2 linked regions of the Duganella zoogloeoides genome follow. The protein of the gene in region 1 binds, or shares a complex with, the protein of each later gene. Links are inferred from orthologs where the notes say so. Each region holds a gene or a part of one and is shown on either strand. Other genes may lie near its edges. The genes, in order: SR858_RS02640 and xseA.

Region 1 (9,503 bases):
TATTTGCCAGCGCTACGCCGCTATCCGGTTCCCAAAACTGGACACACCATCGAGTATCGTGTGACAGCCAACGACATCGTCATCGTCCGTTGGGTACGCAATGTAAGAATCCGAAAAACTTAATCCTGTCCCGTCGCCACCGGCCGCGCCGGATCGGCGCACCACTGGCTCCACGAACCCGGGTACAGCGCCGCGCCCGGCAAGCCCGCCACTTCCAGCGCCAGCAGGTTGTGGCAGGCGGTTACGCCCGAGCCGCATTGCATGATCGCCTGCGGTGCGCTGGCAAACAGCGGCGCCCACTCGGCCTTCAATTGCGCCGCATCCTTGAAACGGCCGTCAGGCGCCAGGTTATCTTTGAAAAAGCGGTTACGCGCGCCGGGGATATGCCCGCCCACCGGATCGATGGTTTCGTTCTCGCCGCGATAGCGGTCGGCGGCGCGCGCATCGACCACGGTTTTATTTTGCGTGGCCAGGTTGGCCACCACATCGTCCACCGCTACCGTCTGCGTCAGGCTTGGCCGTTCGGCAATAGCACCCCGCGCGCGTGGCGCCACCGGCGTGACCAGCGGCTCACCGGCGGCCTGCCAGGCGGCCAGGCCGCCGTCGAGCACGGCCACGGCCGGGTGGCCGATCCAGCGCAGCAGCCACCACAGGCGCGCGGCAAACATGCCGCCGTGGGCGTCGTAGGCCACCACTTGCGTGTCGTCGTCGATGCCCCAGGCGCGCAGCGTCTCGATCAGGACGGTGCGCTCGGGCAGCGGGTGGCGGCCACGGAATACGCCGTCGAGCCCGGTCTTGGCGCCGGACAGGTCGGTATCGATATTGGCGAACTGGGCGTTCTGGATGTGGCCGGCCGCAAAGGCGTCGCGGCCGGCGTCCGGGTTCATCAGGTCGTGGCGGCAGTCGAGCACGACCCAGCGGCTGTCGAGAACGTGCTGGGCCAGGTCGGCGGCGCTGATCAGGGTGGTATGCATGGCGAACACTCCGTGGACTACACTTCGCTGGAAATCGGGTCGGCCTTGTCGATGGCCTTGCCGCGCTCTGTATTGCGGGTATTGTAGAACGTTGCGGCCACGCCGGAAGCGAGAATGATGGCGATGCCGGTCCAGCTCATCCAGCTGAACACGTCGCCGAACACCAGCACGCCCCAGATGCTGGAAAACACGATGCCCGTGTATTGCAGGTTGGCCACCACCAGGGTCTGGCCCAGGCGGTAGGCGCGCGTCATGGCCACTTGCGCGCTGGTGGCGCAGATGCCGATGCCCAGCAGCAGCAGGCCGCCGTGCCAGCTGTTGATCGGGTGCCAGGTCACCGGCTGGTCGCCGCTGAGCAGCAGGTTGCCGAGCAGGCCGGCCACGATGTTGGTGACGGCAAAATAAAACACCACGCGGCTTTCCGGTTCGCCGGCCAGGCCCAGCTTGCGCACCTGCATATAGGCCATGGCCGTCAACAGGCTGGAGAACAGGGCGACCAGGGCAGGCGTGAGCTGGTTGGCGTGGAAGGCCGGTTGCAACAGCAGGACCACGCCCACAAAGCTCATCATCACGGCCATCATCAGCGGCCACTTGATGTCGCCCTTGGCGTGCCACCAGCCGAGCGCGAACAGCCACACGGCGATCCAGATCGGCGACAGGTAATTGAGGGTCATGGCCGTGGCCAGCGGCAGTTCGGCAATCGAGTAATACCAGAGCCACAGCGACACCACACCAATGATGCAGCGCCACAGGTGGGCCAGCGGCATGGTAGTGCGGAAACTGCCGCCCTGCGACTTGATGATGATGGCCAGCACGATCACGCCGACCACCCCGCGGTACATGACGATTTCGGAGGTGGAGAATTCTTCGGATGCCAGCTTGACGCACACCCCCATGACGGCGAACATAAAGCTAGCGAACAACATCCAAAGCGATTGCATCCAGTTTCCTTTTTATAAATCTATCTTGGATCGGTACCATTCGTGGAAGTGCTGCATGCCATCTTCCATCGGTGACTGATAAGGGCCGGCGTCGGTCTCGCCCCGGGCGCGCAGGGCTTTGCGACCGGCATCCATGCGCAAGGCGATTTCGTCGTCTTCCGACACGGTTTCCATGTACGCGGCGTGCTCGGCCTCGATGAACTCGCGCTCGAACAGCACGATTTCCTCGGGGTAGTAGAACTCGACCACGTTGCGGGTGCGCTGCGGACCATCGGGCCACAGGGTGGATACGACCAGCACGTGCGGATACCACTCGACCATGATGTTCGGGTACAGCGTGAGCCAGATCGCGCCATACGGCGGCGCCTCGCCACCACGGAATTTCAGTACCTGCTCCTGCCAGCGCTTGTAGACTTCGGAGCCGGACTTGAGCAGGCCCTTGTTCACGCCCACGGTTTGCACGCTGTAGTCCTGGCCGAATTCCCAGCGCAGGTCGTCACAGCTGACAAAGCCGCCCAGGCCAGGGTGGAATGGCTCGACGTGGTAGTCCTCCAGGTAGACTTCGATAAAAGTCTTCCAGTTGTAATCGCACGTTTGCACTTCCACGCGGTCGAACATATAGCCGGAGAAATCGAGATCCTTCGTGACCGAGAGGTTCTTGAGCTTTTCCATGACGTTATAGCCGTTCTGCTCGAACTGCAGGCCGTTCCAGCTTTGCAGCTTTGTCTTGGGCAGGTTCAGGCACGGCGTTTCGGCGAAGTGGGGCGCGCCGATCAGTTCACCCTTGAGGTCGTAGGTCCAGCGGTGCAGCGGACAGACGATATTATTGGCGTTGCCGCGGCCATTGAACATCAGCGCCTGCCGGTGGCGGCAGACGTTGGACAGCAATTCGAGCCCATTGGCGTTGCGCACCAGCATGCGGCCTTCGTTTTCGGCCGCGAGCGTGGCAAAGTCGCCGACCTCGGGCACCATCAGTTCGTGGCCGACGTAACGCGGACCACTCTGGAATAACTGCTGCTTTTCGCGCTGTAACAGCGCCTCGTCAAAATAGACGTCAACCGGAAGTTGCGCGTTAGAACGCGCCAGCTTGGCGTGGGTACCCAGATCGGACATCCAAACCCCCCTTAATTAAAATACATCAAACCAAGAAGAGACAGAATCCGCAAATTCCTGAATTCAAGTAAGTTGAAAATAGTATTTCGGACAGAACCGGCAATTATACCGTTTTTTACCGGGCGGGGGCAGAGGGAGCACTGGTCCAACTTGTAGGGAAATGCAAGAAATGCATGCACTTCACGTATACAGTGGCGATTACGATAAAATCCGTCATCCGTCCGGGTGGCGTCCGTATTGTTCCACCGGAGTGGGTGGTTTGTTCTAAAATAACGGGCTACACTGCCTGGCAAGCTTTTTTGCCTTGAAACCTGAGTGACCATGTCTGAAAACGACGAATAACGATGTCTAAGAAATTATCTGCCGAAGCTGCAACGACCGCCGCCGCCGCCAACGTCTCGTTTGAAGAAGCGATGGCAGAGCTGGCCCAACTGGTTGCGCAAATGGAAGCCGGCCAGCTGCCGCTCGAAGCATCGGTGGCCGCCTATGCGCGCGGTTCCGAGCTGGTCAAGCTGTGCGCGGCCCAGCTCGAAAAAGTGGAGTCCCAGGTCAAGGTGCTCGAGGGCGACATGCTCAAGCCATTCGAACAAGCCGCCGAGGCCGAACAATGACCGCCGCCTTCGACGACTGGATGAAAACCGTGCAGGCCGGCTCGGAAAACGATTTATCGGGTTTCCTGCCCGCTGCCACCGCCACGCCCACCAGGCTGCACGCCGCCATGCGCTATGCGCTGCTCGGTGGCGGCAAGCGCGTGCGACCGTTGCTGGCCTACGCGGCCGGCGCGCTGTTCGATGCCGATGCCGCCATCGTGGCGCGCGCGGCAGCGGCCGTGGAAATGATCCACGCCTACTCGCTGGTGCACGACGACATGCCTTGCATGGACGACGACGCGCTGCGCCGTGGCAAGCCCACGGTCCACATCGCCTACGACGAAGCAACCGCGCTGCTGGTCGGCGACGCGCTGCAATCGCAGGCCTTCGTGGTGCTGGCCGAGGCCGACACCAGCCTGATTCCACCGACGCGCCTGGCGGCCATGTTGAAGGTGCTGGCCCATGCATCGGGCTCGGCCGGCATGTGCGGCGGCCAGGCCATCGACCTCGACAGCGTGGGCCTGAGCTTGACCCTGGAACAACTGGAACAGATGCACCAGCTCAAAACCGGCGCCTTGCTGCGCGCAGCCGTGCTGCTGGGCGCGCTGGCCGGCAAGGACCTCGATGCGGCCGCGATGGCGGCGCTGGACCAGTATGCGCGCGCGATCGGCCTGGCGTTCCAGGTCGTCGATGACGTGCTGGATGCCACCGCCGATTCGGCCACGCTGGGCAAGACCGCCGGCAAGGACGCGGCTGACAACAAGCCGACCTACGTGTCGATTTTGGGGCTGGAGCCATCGCGCGCGCTGGCAGAAACATTGCGGCTCGATGCGCACGCAGCGCTCGCGCCGTTCGGAGACAAGGCTCTGCGGTTACGCGAACTCGCGGATTTGATCGTGCAGCGGAAGGCATAAATGAACTTGCTAGAAAAAATAGATTCACCGGCCGACGTACGCGCACTGCCGTACCATCAACTCACGCCGCTGGCGCACGAACTGCGCGCCTACCTGCTCGACTCCGTCTCCAAGACGGGCGGTCACTTGTCGTCCAACCTGGGCACGGTCGAGCTGACGGTAGCGCTGCACTACGTGTTCAACACGCCGGAAGACCGCATCGTGTGGGACGTGGGCCACCAGACCTATTCGCACAAGATCCTCACCGGCCGCCGCAGCCGCATGCACACGCTGCGCCAGCTCGACGGCATCTCGGGCTTTCCCAAGCGCGACGAGAGCGAGTACGACACCTTCGGCACCGCCCACTCGTCGACGTCGATTTCGGCCGCGCTGGGCATGGCGCAGGCGGCCAAGATCAAGGGCGAGCACCGCCACGCGATTGCCGTCATCGGCGACGGCTCGATGACCGCCGGCATGGCCTTCGAGGCGCTGAACAACGCCGGCGTGCAGGACGACATCAACCTGCTGGTCATCCTCAACGATAACGATATGTCGATTTCGCCGCCGGTCGGCGCGCTCAATCGCTACCTGGCGCGCCTGATGTCGGGGCAGTTCTACGCCGCCGCCAAGAACGTCGGCAAGTCGGTCTTGCCCGGCCCCGTGCTGGAACTGGCCAAACGCCTGGAAGAACACGCCAAGGGCATGGTGGTGCCTGCCACCATGTTCGAGGAATTCGGCTTCAATTACATCGGCCCCATCGACGGCCACGACCTCGATTCGCTGATTCCCACGCTGCAAAACATCAAGCAGCTCAAGGGGCCGCAGTTCCTGCACGTGGTGACCAAGAAGGGCCAGGGCTACAAGCTGGCCGAAGCCGAACCGATCCTGTACCACGGCACCGGCAAATTCAACCCGGCCGAAGGCATCAAGCCGGCCACGGCGCCGGCCAAGATGACCTACACCGAGGTTTTCGGCAACTGGCTGTGCGACATGGCCGCTGCCGACAAAAAGCTGGTCGGCATCACGCCTGCCATGCGCGAAGGCTCGGGCATGGTGCGCTTCGAACAGCAATATCCCGACCGATACTTCGACGTCGGCATCGCCGAGCAGCACGCGGTCACCTTCGGCGCCGGCCTGGCCTGCGAAGGCCTGAAACCGGTCGTGGCGATCTACTCGACCTTCCTGCAACGCGGTTACGACCAGCTGGTGCACGACGTGGCGCTGCAAAACCTCGACGTCACGTTTGCGCTCGACCGCGCCGGTTTGGTCGGCGCCGACGGCGCCACCCACGCCGGCAATTACGACCTGGCCTACCTGCGCTGCATCCCGAACATGGTGATCATGGCCGCGTCGGACGAAAACGAATGCCGGCAAATGCTCACCACCGGCTACCGCTATCCGGGCCCGGCCGCCATCCGCTACCCGCGCGGCGCCGGCATCGGTGCAGCGATGGAACAGGAGCTGACCACCATTGCGCTCGGTAAAGGCGAAATCAAGCGCCAGGGCGCCCGCATCGCGATCCTGGCATTCGGCTCGATGGTCGCGCCATCGGTCACCGCCGGCGAGACGCTGGGCGCCACGGTCGCCAATATGCGCTTCGTGAAACCGCTGGACGTGGAGCTGGTCAAACAACTGGCCGCCAGCCACGACTACCTGGTGACGGTGGAAGAGGGCGCCATCATGGGCGGCGCCGGTGCCGCCGTGGCCGAAGCGCTGGCCGCCGAGGGCATCGTCAAGCCGCTGCTGATGATCGGCCTGCCCGACAAGTTCATCGACCATGGCGATCCAGTCAAGCTGCTCTCGAGCGTGGGACTCGATGCGGCCGGCATCACGGCGTCGATCAGGCAGCGCTTCGGCAATGCGGGCAATGCGGGCAACGAGATAAACGCTGGCGGCGACGAGCCACGCCTGGTGGTCAACAACGGCTGATGCCGCGCCGTACCCCAGTGGGGGCGGCGTCAGCCTGCGCCAGCGCCGTCAGCGACGCGCTTGCGCCTTAGTCCAGGAACATGCGCAGCTTCGCCAGCTGCCCTTCCTTGTTCAGCTCGCCGATGACGATCAGCGATTCTTCCGTAAAATTGAAGCGATAGCGATAACTGATCGCTTCTGCCACGCTCGTGCGTGACAGCAGCTCGACGGTTTTCAACTCGCCCAGCCTGGTCAGGCCCGTGCGATATTTGGGCAGCATGTCAGGCCCGAACTGCTCTGCAACGGCTGGCGTCATCCGTGCCGGCGGTTCGCCTGCAGCAAGGCTGGTAATTGCCGCACGTAACTTGACCGTTACTTCCGGACTGCGGTCGGGAATCGCTTTGGCTGGCTCGACTGCCAGCGCTGGCATGAAGTGCCCGGTAATCATGCTGGTAAATTTTCCCGGCTTGGCGCTGGCCGAGTTGGCCAGCACGATCACGGTGAACTTGTCATCGACGTAGCGGTCGATTTGCGATTTGAAGCCCTGCCACGCTCCACTATGGGACACCAGGCGATGACCTTTGAGCTCGCCGATCATCCACCCATAGCCGTAACCGGAATTGTCGCCGTTGGCCAGTTTGGGTGGCGTCCAGCTGGCAGCGCGCATGCGTGTGGTGAGTATGCTGTCACCGTACAACGCCTGGTCCCATTTGGCCAGGTCGCGCGCGGTCAGGTACAGGCTGCCGTCGGCAGTGGTGTTGAGCATGGGCGCTACCCAGCTCTGGTTGCGCAGCACGCCGTTGTTCCATGTATAGCCGGCGGCGCGATGGGGCACGATGTCTTCCTCGGTAATCACCTTCGTCTCCATGCCCAGCGGCGCGAAGATACGCTCACGCAGCTGGTCGCCGTAAAACTTGCCGCCTGCCTTGTTGCAGATAAAGCCGAGCAGGTGATAGCCCATATTGCTGTACGAGTAGCGTTCGCCCGGCGCGAACAGCATCGGAATACCGGCCTCCAGCGCGATCAGTTCCTCATCCGAATAGTCCTTGCGGAAATCGAGCACCTTGTAGGGATCACCGAGACCAGACGTGTGTGTCAACAGGTGGCGGATGGTGATGCCGTTCCACGCCGGCGGCGTGTTCGACAGATGGCGCGCGATCGGGTCATCCAGGCTCAGCTTGCCGTCCTCGGCCAGCAGCATGACCAGTGCGGCGGTGAAGGTCTTGCCTACCGAACCCGACTGGAACACGGTCTTTTCGGTCACTGGAACGCTGTGCTCGAGATTGGCGTAGCCATAGCCTTTCTCCTTGAGGACCTTGCCATCCTGGATGACCAGCACCGACAGACCGGGAACATGGCGCCGCGCCATCTCCTGCATGATCTTATCGTCCAGCACGTCGGCACAGGCGAGGGGCATGACAAGCAACAGCGGCAGCAATACAAAACGCATGAGAATTCCTAGCTAGGTGGTGCGCCGGGATAGCCACAGCGGTCAACATTTCAATCAGTAACCGATAGCGGCTGCGCGGGGGCGATTATAACCGACCGACTTTTAGCCATCGGGCCGGACCAGGCGCGTGTCCCGCATCAGTCGGCCTTGCCCAGCGCTGCCGCCACCGCTGCTGCAATCGCCTCGTAACCTGCATCGCCCGGATGCAGGTGGTCGCCGCTGTCGAAGCGCGCCAGCAGGCGCGCCCGATGCTGTGGATCGCGCAGCGCCGCATCGACGTCGGCCACGGCGTCGAATTCCCCACTCTCCAGTATCCAGCGATTGACCTCGCGCCGCACATCATCCTTGGCCGGCGTGTAATAGCCGTCGAACGGCGTGCCGTGCAGCGCGCCCTCGAACGGCGCCAGCGTGGCGCCGACGATGCGCACCTTGTGCAAGCGCGCCTGCGCGATCAGCTGGCGGTAGGCGGCAATCATGCGCGGCGCCGTCATCGCCGGTTCGTCGGGCGCAAAGGCGCTGCCCGGCCAGCCGATGTCGTTGATCCCCAACAGCACTACCACGGTAGCCACGCCCGGCTGGTCCAGCACGTCGGGGCCGAAGCGCGCGGCAGCGTTCACACCCATGCGGTCGCCCAGCAACCGCGCGCCGGAGATGCCGGCATTGACCACCGCGACGCCCTGTTGCGCCATGGTCGCGGCCAGCACGTCGGGCCAGCGCAGGTCCTGGTCCGGCGTGGAACCGTTGCCGTCGGTGATAGAGTCACCGAATGCGACGACGACGTCACGCCCCGTGTCGGACTGCACCAGGATGCCGGCCAGCAGCGCGCGGCCGTGCAGTACTTGTACCTGTACCTGTGCCTGTGCCTGTGCCTGTGCCTGGTACTGGTGCGGCGGCGCCGCCGTCGTATCGCCGGCTTCGATCGTGCCGGTCTGCTGCGCGCCCCAGTGGAAGGTGGCAAGCGGCGTGGCCTGCGGCAGGTAGACGCTGACCGCCAGTTGTTCGAGCGCCGCCACCGGCAGGTCCACCGGGTCGCTGACCAGCGGGGCGCCCGGCGCGATGATGGCGGCGGTCTGGCCGCCGAAGGTCAGCGGTATGCCGGCCGCTGTCGCCGCTGTCGCCGCCGCCGGAGCCGAAGAAGCCGCCGGAGCCGGAGCCGCCGCAGCCGCAGCCGCAGCCGAAGCCGGAGCCGCCGCAGCCGCAGCCGCAGCCGAAGCCGAAGCCGAAGCCGCAGCCGTGGCGCCGGCTGTCGCGTTGTGTGCAGCGGGGACGGCCCGCGCCACCGTTGTCGCATTGGCCACGCGGGTCACCCGCGCCGCGCCCACGTGCACCGGCTGCGTGCCGTAGCGGTTCGACAGCACGATCCTGACCCGCGTGCCGCCCACGCTCAGGCGCGCAGTCTCGCGCACGGTCTGCCGGGCCAGTACCGGCGGAACACCAGTAGGCAGCGCGAAGTCGGCGCCCCAGGTGGCGTGGGGACTGGCGTACCAGCTCGCGGTCCAGGTGCTGGTTGGTGCCTGCGGGGCCGCCAGGGCCGGGAGGCCAGCGGCCAAGATGCTGGACAGGGCCGCGATGGCCGCCAAAGAGATCGTGCGTGTTGCCATGATGGGCTCCGTGATGAATGTCGCCACCACGGT
Region 2 (9,346 bases), 3.9 Mb from region 1 along the record:
CAGGTGCTTGCCGTCGTCGCTGAGCTTACATGGCGGCAGCTTGGCGTACGCCTCTTTCTCGGTATCGACTTCGGGTGCGCGCGCCTGCGGTGGCTGCTGCGTGGACTGTCGTGCCGGTTCCGCCGGCTGCTGCGCCCAGGCGCCGGCGCACAGCAGCGCGGCGGCCAGGCCGGCGGCCGCGCTGGCGCCCAGCCGTGCGGCGAAAGTTGGTTGATGCATGGTGGTCTCCTCCTGCTTGGTATCACGCCAGCCTACCTTGTTCGGGGCGGGCCTGGCGCGCGTCAGGAGGTGTGGTTCAGCGCCTCGGCTCGGCGGGAACGGCGATGATGTCAGGCGCCACCACGACAGCCGGCACCACGATCGCCGCCGGTACGGGGGCATGCGCCACCACCGGCACGCTCACCGCCAGCCAGCCCGAGGCCGGCAACAGCGGCACCAGCAGCAGCGCCACGATGTTGATGATCTTGATCAGCGGGTTGATGGCGGGACCGGCCGTGTCCTTGTACGGGTCGCCCACGGTATCGCCGGTGACGGCCGCCTTGTGCGCTTCGGAACCCTTGCCGCCGTGGTGGCCGTCCTCGATGTATTTCTTGGCGTTGTCCCAGGCGCCGCCGCCGGTGGTCATGGAAATGGCCACGAACAGGCCGGTGATGATGGTTCCCATCAGCATGCCGCCCAGCGCGGCCGCCCCCAGCAGCATGCCGACGATCACCGGCACCACCACCGGCAGCAGCGACGGGATGATCATTTCGCGGATCGCCGAGGCGGTGAGCATATCGACCGCCTTGTCGTACTCGGGCTTGGCCGTGCCTTCCATGATGCCCTTGATGTCGCGGAACTGGCGCCGCACCTCCACGACCACGGCGCCGGCCGCGCGCCCCACCGCTTCCATCGCCATGGCGCCGAACAGGTACGGGATCAGGCCGCCGATGATGAGCCCGACGATCACCATCGGGTTGGACAGGTCGAACAGCACGCTGCGTCCGGCGGACTCCAGCGCGTGGGTGTAGTCGGCAAACAGCACCAGCGATGCCAGTCCCGCCGAACCGATCGCATAACCCTTGGTAACGGCCTTGGTGGTATTGCCCACCGCGTCGAGCGGATCGGTAATGGCGCGTACCGAATCGGGCATGCCGGCCATTTCGGCGATGCCGCCGGCGTTGTCGGTGATCGGACCGTAGGCGTCAAGCGCCACCACGATGCCGGCCATCGACAACATGGCCGTGGCGGCAATCGCCACGCCGTAGAGCTGCCCCAACTGGTACGAGACCAGGATCGCCGCGCACACGGCCAGCACCGGGTAGGCAGTGGACTTCATCGACACCCCGAGGCCGGCAATGATGTTGGTGCCATGGCCGGTGGTGGACGCCTGGGCGATATGCTTGACCGGCGCGAAGTCGGTGCCGGTGTAATACTCGGTGATATACACCATCAGCCCGGTGAGCACGATACCCACGACCGTGCAGCCCAGCAGGCGCAGGCGCACCGACGGGTCGGCCCACACGTACCAGGTCACCGCGATAAAGCCCAGCAGCGACAGTCCGGCCGCCCACCACAGCCCTGTATACAGCGCCGCCATGATCTTCTTGCCGGGTTTGGCCTTCACCATCGAGCAGCCGATGATGGACGCGATGATCGATACCGCCCCCAGCAGCAGCGGATAGACCACGGCAGCCACCGGCGCGCTCACCATCAGCAGCGCCCCCAGCAGCATGGTGGCGATCAGCGTGACCACGTAGGTTTCAAACAGATCGGCCGCCATGCCGGCGCAGTCGCCGACGTTGTCACCGACGTTGTCGGCAATCACGGCCGGATTGCGCGGATCATCCTCGGGAATGCCGGCTTCGACCTTGCCCACCAGGTCGGCGCCCACGTCGGCGCCCTTGGTAAAGATGCCGCCGCCGAGGCGCGCGAAGATCGAAATCAGCGACGCCCCGAACGCCAGCCCGATCAGCGGCTCAATTAACTGGTGGGTGTTGACGGTGGCGGCGGCCAGGTCGGACGGCAGGCCGGCGGTGAGGTACATATAGAACAGCACCACGCCCAGCAGCCCCAGGCCGACGACCAGCATGCCGGTAATGGCGCCGCCGCGAAACGCCACGTCGAGCGCGGCGTTCATGCCACGGGTGGCCGCCTGCGCGGTGCGCACATTGGCGCGCACCGAGACGTTCATGCCGATGAAGCCGCAGGCGCCCGAGAGCACGGCGCCGATCAGGAAGCCGAGCGCGGTATTAAAGTCGAGGAAGATGGCAATCAGGATCAGCAGTACCACGCCGACCAGGCCGATGGTGCGGTACTGGCGCGCCAGGTAGGCGGCGGCGCCCTGCTGGATAGCCAGCGAGATTTCCTGCATGCGCGCGTTGCCGGGGTCCTGGCGCAAGATCCAGCTACGCGACCACAGGCCGTAAATGACGGCGATAACGCCGCAACCCACTGCTAACCACAAACTGGCTGCCATAGTGTCTCCCCTTTTTGTTATCGAGCGAACTGCGGAACAAACACACAAAACGTCAAAGCGGGGAAATATGAACAGCCATGAAAAAAGCGGACGCTCGGTCCGCTTTCAGGTCTTATTCAGCCAGCGCTGCAAACACGCTGTCGCGGATTTGCTCCACCGCGCCTACCCCGGTGATACGGCGATACTTCGGTGCGCCGTCGGCGCCCGACTTGGCCCAGTCGTTATAGTAGCCAAGCAGCACTTCGGTCTGGTTGTGGTACACGTCCAGGCGTTTTTTCACGGTCTCGGCCTTGTCGTCGTCGCGCTGCACCAGGTCTTCGCCGGTAACATCGTCCTTGCCGTCGACTTTAGGCGGGTTGAACTTGACGTGGTACACACGGCCCGAGCCCGGATGGCAACGGCGGCCGTCCATGCGTTCGATGATCGAGTCGTCCGGTACGTCGATTTCGAGCACGTAGTCGACATTGATGCCGGCTTCCTTCATGGCGTCCGCTTGCGGAATGGTGCGCGGGAAGCCGTCGAACAGGTAGCCGTTGGCGCAATCGTCCTGCTTCAGGCGTTCCTTGACCAGGCCGATGATCAGGTCGTCGGAGACCAGGCCGCCGGCGTCCATCACCTGCTTGGCCGCCAGGCCCAATTCCGTACCGGCCTTGATCGCGGCACGCAGCATGTCGCCGGTGGAGATCTGCGGAATATTGTATTTCTCTTTGATGAAATTAGCCTGGGTGCCCTTGCCGGCTCCGGGTGCTCCTAACAGAATCAGACGCATGAAGTTTCCTAAAAACAGATTTTTGGAGGGTGTGGTTAGTGGTGTTAGTTGTTGCATGGACACAGTATTAATACTGATTATCCGACTATCTTGGTACGAAACTTACCACAAAACTTGGCCCATCAGCCAGTTTGATACCGTTTATACCGTTTGTCACAGGCAAAAACGCGTTCCTGTGGGGATATTCGTATGAATAATGCACCAGCGTGACGCCGCAGCGCACCGCCATGGAACGTTATAACAGGCCCATGGGCCTGTTTGGTTTGATATGGATCAAGCCCCCACCTTCTCACGGCTGGCGGCACAGGCAGGCAAGTGCGGACGCTCAGTCCGTTTTGTCCTGCAGGGTACGGGCCTCGTCGGCCCACATGATGGGGATGCCGTCACGAATAGGGAACGCCAGGCGGTCGCCCTTGCAAATCATTTCCTGGGCCTTCTTATCGTACTCCAGGGGGCCTTTGCAGACCGGGCAAACCAGGATATCAAGCAATCTAGCGTCCACGACATTTCTCCACAATTTGGTCGGCCAGCGCGCCATCGATGTGCGCCGTGACCGGGACGACCCATAGTCGCGGGTCGCCTCTGAGTTCTTCAATTTGCGCACATTTTACTGCATCCTTCTCGGTGATCAAGATCACATCGGCGTGCAGCGCAGCGAAAGGCCGGTCGCGGAAGTCATGGTGGTCGGGCAGCGCCAGCTCCTGGACGTTCAAACCGGCCGCCTTGAGCATGCCGAAAAACCGCGCCGGGTTGCCGATGCCGGCAGCTGCGGCCAGGCGCTGGCCGGGCTGCGCGAGGTCGGCCAGCACCTTGCGCCGGCTGCGGTCGGCCAGTTGCTCGGCATGGCTGCCGGCCAATGTCATCCGGATCGGCGCCGGATAGTGTCCCGCCGCGCTACCCGGTAACTGCGCCCGTACGGAGGCCGCTCCCGCCTCGGGGATTGCCGCCAGCGGCGCGCAGCCGACCGAACGCACCAGTGCATCGGTGAGCACCGGCGCATTGATCACCGTGAAATCGCGCCGGCGCGACACCGGTTCGCGCAGCGGCCCGGCCGGCAGCAGCCAGCCGTTGCCGGCGCCGCGGCCATCGAACAGGATGATTTCGAGATCGCGCTGCAGCGCGTAGTGCTGCAAGCCGTCGTCCGTGAGCAGCACGTCGAGGTCGGGATACGCGGCCAGCAGCGCGCGGCCGGTGGCGGCGCGGTCGCGCCCCACCATCACCGGGCAGCCGGTGCGCTGGCGGATCAAAAGCGGCTCGTCGCCCACCTCGGCCGGGGTGGAATCGCGTCCGACTTCACGCGCCGTGTCGGCCGCGCTGCCGTGGCCGCGCGAGATCACGCCGGGCCGCATGCCGCGCGCCTGCAAAGCCTGCACCAGCCAGATCGTCAGCGGCGTCTTGCCGGTGCCGCCGATGTAGATGTTACCGACCACGACCACCGGCACCGGCAGCCGCGACGACGCCAGCCAGCCGGCGCGAAACAGCGCCGCGCGCGTGCCGCTCACCGCGCGGAACAGCAGCGACACCGGCCACAGCGCGCAAGCGAGCGGCCCGCGGCGCAACCAGTTGCGGGTGAGCGTCGCTTCCAGCGAAGATGGTTTGGGGGGATTATTCGACAATACCTGATTCCTCAATGCAGCCGGCGCCTGCGCTGCGCAGCAACGCATCGCCGCGCCGGCGGGGCACCGCTACTTGCCGCCGCCGGTCTGCGCCGCAAATGTCAGCTTTTCGAAGCCGGCCACGCGCGCCGCTTCCATCACGTTTACCACCATCTGGTGCATGGCGAACTGGTCGGCGTTGACGATCACCACCGGCTCCTTGTCCTTCAAGCCGCCCTTCTCCGCCGCGCCGCGCAACGCCTGCGCCAGGCCGGCCACGTCGCGGAACGATACCGGGTCGCCGTTGATCGTGTAGTTGCCCTTGGCGTCCACCGTCACATTGAGCTCGAACGGCTTTTCTTCGGGCTTTTGCGCCTCGGCCGTCGGCAGCGTGATCTGCAGTTCGGTGAACTTGCTGTAGGTGGTGGAGACCATCAGGAAAATCAAAATTACCAGCAGCACGTCGATGAACGGGATCAGGTTGATTTCGGGGTCTTCCCGGCCCTTGCCTTTGCGGAAATTCATGCCCGCTCCTTACTTGCGCTGGCGATGCACGACATCGACGAACTTGACGGCCTGCTGCTCCATCTCGATCACGAAGCTGTCCACCAGCGCGCGGAAGTGGCGATAAAACACCAGCGTGGGCATGGCAATCGCCAGGCCGAAGCCGGTGTTGTACAGCGCCACCGAAATACCGTGGGCCAGTTGCGCCGGATTGGCGCCCGACGGGTTTTGCGAGCCAAAAATCTCGATCATGCCCACCACCGTGCCGAACAGGCCCATCAGCGGGGCCAGCGTGGCGATGGTGCCGAGCGTGGTGAGAAAGCGGTCGAGCGTATGGGCCACGCCGCTACCCGCTTCCTCGATCGACTCCTTCATCACGTCGCGCGGCGCATCGACGTTGCGCAGCGCGGCCGACAACACCACGCCCAGCGGCGAACTTTTTTCCAGCTTGTCGAGGATATCGGGCGTGATATTACCCCCGCGATAAACCTGCACCACCTCGTCGAACAGCTTTTTCGGCAAGATTTTTGCGCGGCGCAGGGACAGCAAGCGTTCGATGATCAGCGCCGTGGCGACGATCGATGCAATCAACAACAACCAGATGGGCCAACCTGCAGCTTGGAAAATGGCGAGCAAAACGAACTCCTGTGGATGAATTGGAACGGGTTTTACCCCGAAGGCGCAATGTATCTTGTTGAGCCACAGACGGCAAGGGACACTTATGCCCACATTCTGTTGATAAGATTGTGCGCAAGCACCAGCGCAGCGAATCAAGTCTTTGATTTACAACGATATTTTTCCCATGCACGAATTTGACGCACCCTGACTGCGCCGGCGCCAATATTACACTGGTAAACTTCTGCACAATTTTTGTGGATAAAATTGTGCGCAATCTCACTGCTATGCTGCAAGAGTGTTGATTCATAAGGGTATTTTTGCCATGAGTAAAAAACTGGCAGAACCACCTTTGACGACCATCAACCCGGTTTTCCACCCCGTTCAATACGCAGATGACTGCCATCTACCGGCTGCTGACCATGCTTGTGCACTTCTGCACATATTGTGTGGATAAGATTGTGCGCAAGGCGCTCCCGCAATACGCAAGTCATTGATTCTAAATAAAAAATTTATGCTGCGCAAAAATAAGGCAGCTATTTTTCCAACGGCTGCGGTGGATAAGCGCGGAGTTCTGCACACCTTCTGTGGACAAAATTGTGTGTAATAGCCCTAAGTGGATCCTAAGTCATTGATTTGTCACAAATTACCGTTGCAGCATAAATTTTAGGCACACCATACAATAGCGCTTGGCCGCCCCGGTTATCCAATGTATGAACAGTTTATGTGGATAACTTTGTGCGTAACCATGGTCCGCCAGACTAAAGTCCTTGATCCATAAGGGTTTTTTCCAGATGCAAGTAAATCAGGCAGCCATATTTTTCGTTTAAAATCATGGACCTATCTATAATAGCTACAGCTGTTTATACAAAATGACCGCTGTGTGACCAGATTCACATAGTGTGGATAGTTTTCATGAATGAAACGATGAACTTCGACGAACCCACCGACTCCACCGCCACCGGCACGCCCGTGATCACCGTCTCCGCGCTCAACCAAGCGGTGGCGCGCCTGCTCGAACGCGCGTTTCCGCTTACCTGGATCGCGGGCGAAATCTCCAACTTCACCCGCGCCAGTTCCGGCCACTGGTACTTCACGCTCAAGGACAATGCCGCGCAAGTGCGCGCCGTGATGTTCCGGGGCCGCGCCCAGTACGCCAACTTCACCCCGCGCGAAGGCGACAAGGTCGAAGTACGGGCGCTGGTCACGCTGTACGGTGCGCGCGGCGACTACCAGATCAACGTGGAAGCGATCCGCCGCGCCGGCGTCGGTTCGCTGTTCGAAGCGTTTTTGCGCCTGAAGGAAAAGCTCGACGCCGCCGGCCTGTTCCACCCCGACCGCAAGCGTGCATTACCCATGTTCCCGCGCACGGTGGGCATCGTCACCAGCCCGCAGGCGGCCGCACTGCGCGACGTGCTGACGGCCCTGCGCCGGCGCGCGCCGCACGTCAACGTCGTGCTCTACCCCACGCCGGTGCAGGGCCAGCTGGCGGCGCAAAAGATCGCTGCCGCCATCGACACGGCCTCGCTGCGCAACGACTGCGATGTCCTGATCGTGTGCCGCGGCGGCGGCAGCATCGAGGATTTATGGTCGTTCAACGACGAGGACGTGGCGTACGCGGTGGCCAACTGCCGCATGCCGGTGATTTCCGGCGTGGGCCACGAGACCGATTTTACGATCTGCGATTTTGCCGCCGACCTGCGCGCGGCCACGCCCACGGCGGCGGCCGAACTGGCGGTTACGCCGCGCGCCGACTGGCTGGCGTCCTTGCGCACCGACGCCACCGACCTGCGCCGCGCCATGCGCCGCGCGCTCGGCGACTCGGCGCAAACGCTCGACGGCTACACGCGCCGCCTGCTCAACCCCAACGCCCAGATCCGCCAGCAGCGGTTAAAACTGCTGGCGCTATCGACCGCGATGATGCACGCCAACCGAGCGCCGCTCACGCGCGCGCGCCACCAGCTCGACCGCCTGGGCGAACGCATGGCCGCCTGCACGCCCGACACCCGTGCCGCACACGCGTCGCTGGCCACCCTGCGCCACCGCGCCGCCATCGGCATGGCGCGCACGGTGCAGCAGCGCCGCGCGGCATTGGCGGCGCTGGCGGCGCAGCTGGAGTTGTTGAATCCGCAGAGGACGCTGGAGCGGGGATATGCGATCGTTACCGACGAGGCGGGAGCAGTGGTGAGGTCGCCGGGGCAGATTGTGGCGGGCAGCACACTGGGCGTGCGTGTGGCCGAGGGCACGGCGACCGTGAACATTGCGGCGGTACGCTAGCAAACTGGATTCCCGCCTGCGCGGGAATCCAATGTCAGGCGCCCGACAACATCGCCGACATGCCGATCAGCACCGGGTATTTTTCCGTGATCACGTACGTCGGGATGTGCGCCAGGTAGTCCGAAAAGCGCCCCTTCTGCTCGAACCGCGCCCGGAACCCCGAGCGCTCGAAAAATTCGCTCATCTGCAGCACGGTGCGCCCGCCGATATAGATGCCACCCTTGGCGCCCAGGGTGAGCGCCACGTTGCCGGCCACCGTGCCCAGCATCTCGCAAAACGCCTCGAGCGTCTCTTCGCACACGGGGCACAGCCGGTGCAGGCCGCGCTCGACGATCTCCTGCGTGGTCAGCACCTGCGGCTCGATCCGCGCCCGTTCGCACAGCGCCCGGTAAGCGAGGCCCAGGCCGATGCCCGACACCAGCCGCTCGCTCGAGACGTGTTCATGGTGGCGGCGCGCATAGCGCAGGATGTCGATTTCGCGCTCGTTCATCGGCGCGAACGTGGTGTGGCCGCCTTCGCTGTCAATCGCGATCCAGCGCTCGCCCACCGGCACCAGGTACGACACGCCGAGGCCGGCGTCCGCCCCCACCAGGCCGATCACGGCGCCGTCTCTAGGCGCGCCGCCGCCCACCTGGTGCTTGTTCTCGGGCGCCAGGTGCGGCAGCGCGGAAGCCAGAGCGCGCAGGTCGTTGACCACCACCAGCGACTTCAAACTGAATTGCGAGCACACGGCTTCGATCGAAAACGACCAGTGGTGGTTGGTCATGGTGACCCAGTCGCCGTCGATCGGGTTGGCGATCGCAATGCCGGCGTAGCGCGCCTGGTAGCCGCCCGCCGCCACCGTGGCCGGCTGCGCCAAATAGGCCACCAGCGCCGCGCCCAGCGTGGGATAGGCGGCGCAGTCGGCCACCCAGACCGCGTCAATCTGCTGCGGGGCGGTTTCCACCGCAAAGCTGGCGCTGCTGCCGCCGATGTCGGCCAGCAGGCGCGGGCCGCTGGCGCCGTGTGAAAAGTTCGATTCCATGTCTCTGACCTCTGTTTATTCTTGTTGTGTATTCAGCCAAATCTTCACGCAACCTGGGCTGAACAAATCGGGCCGATTATAAGTCAGGCCCCTAAATATGGTAA

The links.
Region 2: the proteins of SR858_RS02640 (region 1) and xseA are in contact, whole or in part, in a cryo-EM structure (PDB 8TXR), measured with the Escherichia coli proteins. The link is inferred for Duganella zoogloeoides from one-to-one orthologs.

The regions. Positions count from the first base shown.
Region 1 is NZ_CP140152.1:583,904-593,406, forward strand. The notes cover bases 2,042-5,005. They hold SR858_RS02640 (exodeoxyribonuclease VII small subunit), read left to right. Parts: upstream 2,042-3,372; coding sequence 3,373-3,639; downstream 3,640-5,005. Other genes in these bases: SR858_RS02635 (aromatic ring-hydroxylating oxygenase subunit alpha), read right to left, coding at 2,042-3,028; SR858_RS02645 (polyprenyl synthetase family protein), read left to right, coding at 3,636-4,532; dxs (1-deoxy-D-xylulose-5-phosphate synthase), read left to right, coding at 4,533-5,005. Also shown: SR858_RS02625 (sulfurtransferase), read right to left, coding at 120-974; SR858_RS02630 (DMT family transporter), read right to left, coding at 992-1,915; more of SR858_RS02635, read right to left, coding at 1,928-2,041; more of dxs, read left to right, coding at 5,006-6,440; SR858_RS02655 (serine hydrolase domain-containing protein), read right to left, coding at 6,508-7,869; SR858_RS02660 (SGNH/GDSL hydrolase family protein), read right to left, coding at 8,007-9,470. UniProt on the Escherichia coli protein: Bidirectionally degrades single-stranded DNA into large acid-insoluble oligonucleotides, which are then degraded further into small acid-soluble oligonucleotides.
Region 2 is NZ_CP140152.1:4,486,693-4,496,038, forward strand. Bases 6,237-9,043 are described here. They hold xseA (exodeoxyribonuclease VII large subunit), read left to right. Parts: upstream 6,237-6,868; coding sequence 6,869-8,218; downstream 8,219-9,043. Other genes in these bases: glk (glucokinase), read right to left, coding at 8,253-9,043. In the rest of the region: SR858_RS19815 (hypothetical protein), read right to left, coding at 1-219; SR858_RS19820 (sodium-translocating pyrophosphatase), read right to left, coding at 296-2,458; adk (adenylate kinase), read right to left, coding at 2,571-3,227; SR858_RS19830 (Trm112 family protein), read right to left, coding at 3,553-3,729; lpxK (tetraacyldisaccharide 4'-kinase), read right to left, coding at 3,719-4,843; SR858_RS19840 (ExbD/TolR family protein), read right to left, coding at 4,913-5,347; SR858_RS19845 (MotA/TolQ/ExbB proton channel family protein), read right to left, coding at 5,357-5,962; more of glk, read right to left, coding at 9,044-9,242. UniProt on the Escherichia coli protein: Bidirectionally degrades single-stranded DNA into large acid-insoluble oligonucleotides, which are then degraded further into small acid-soluble oligonucleotides.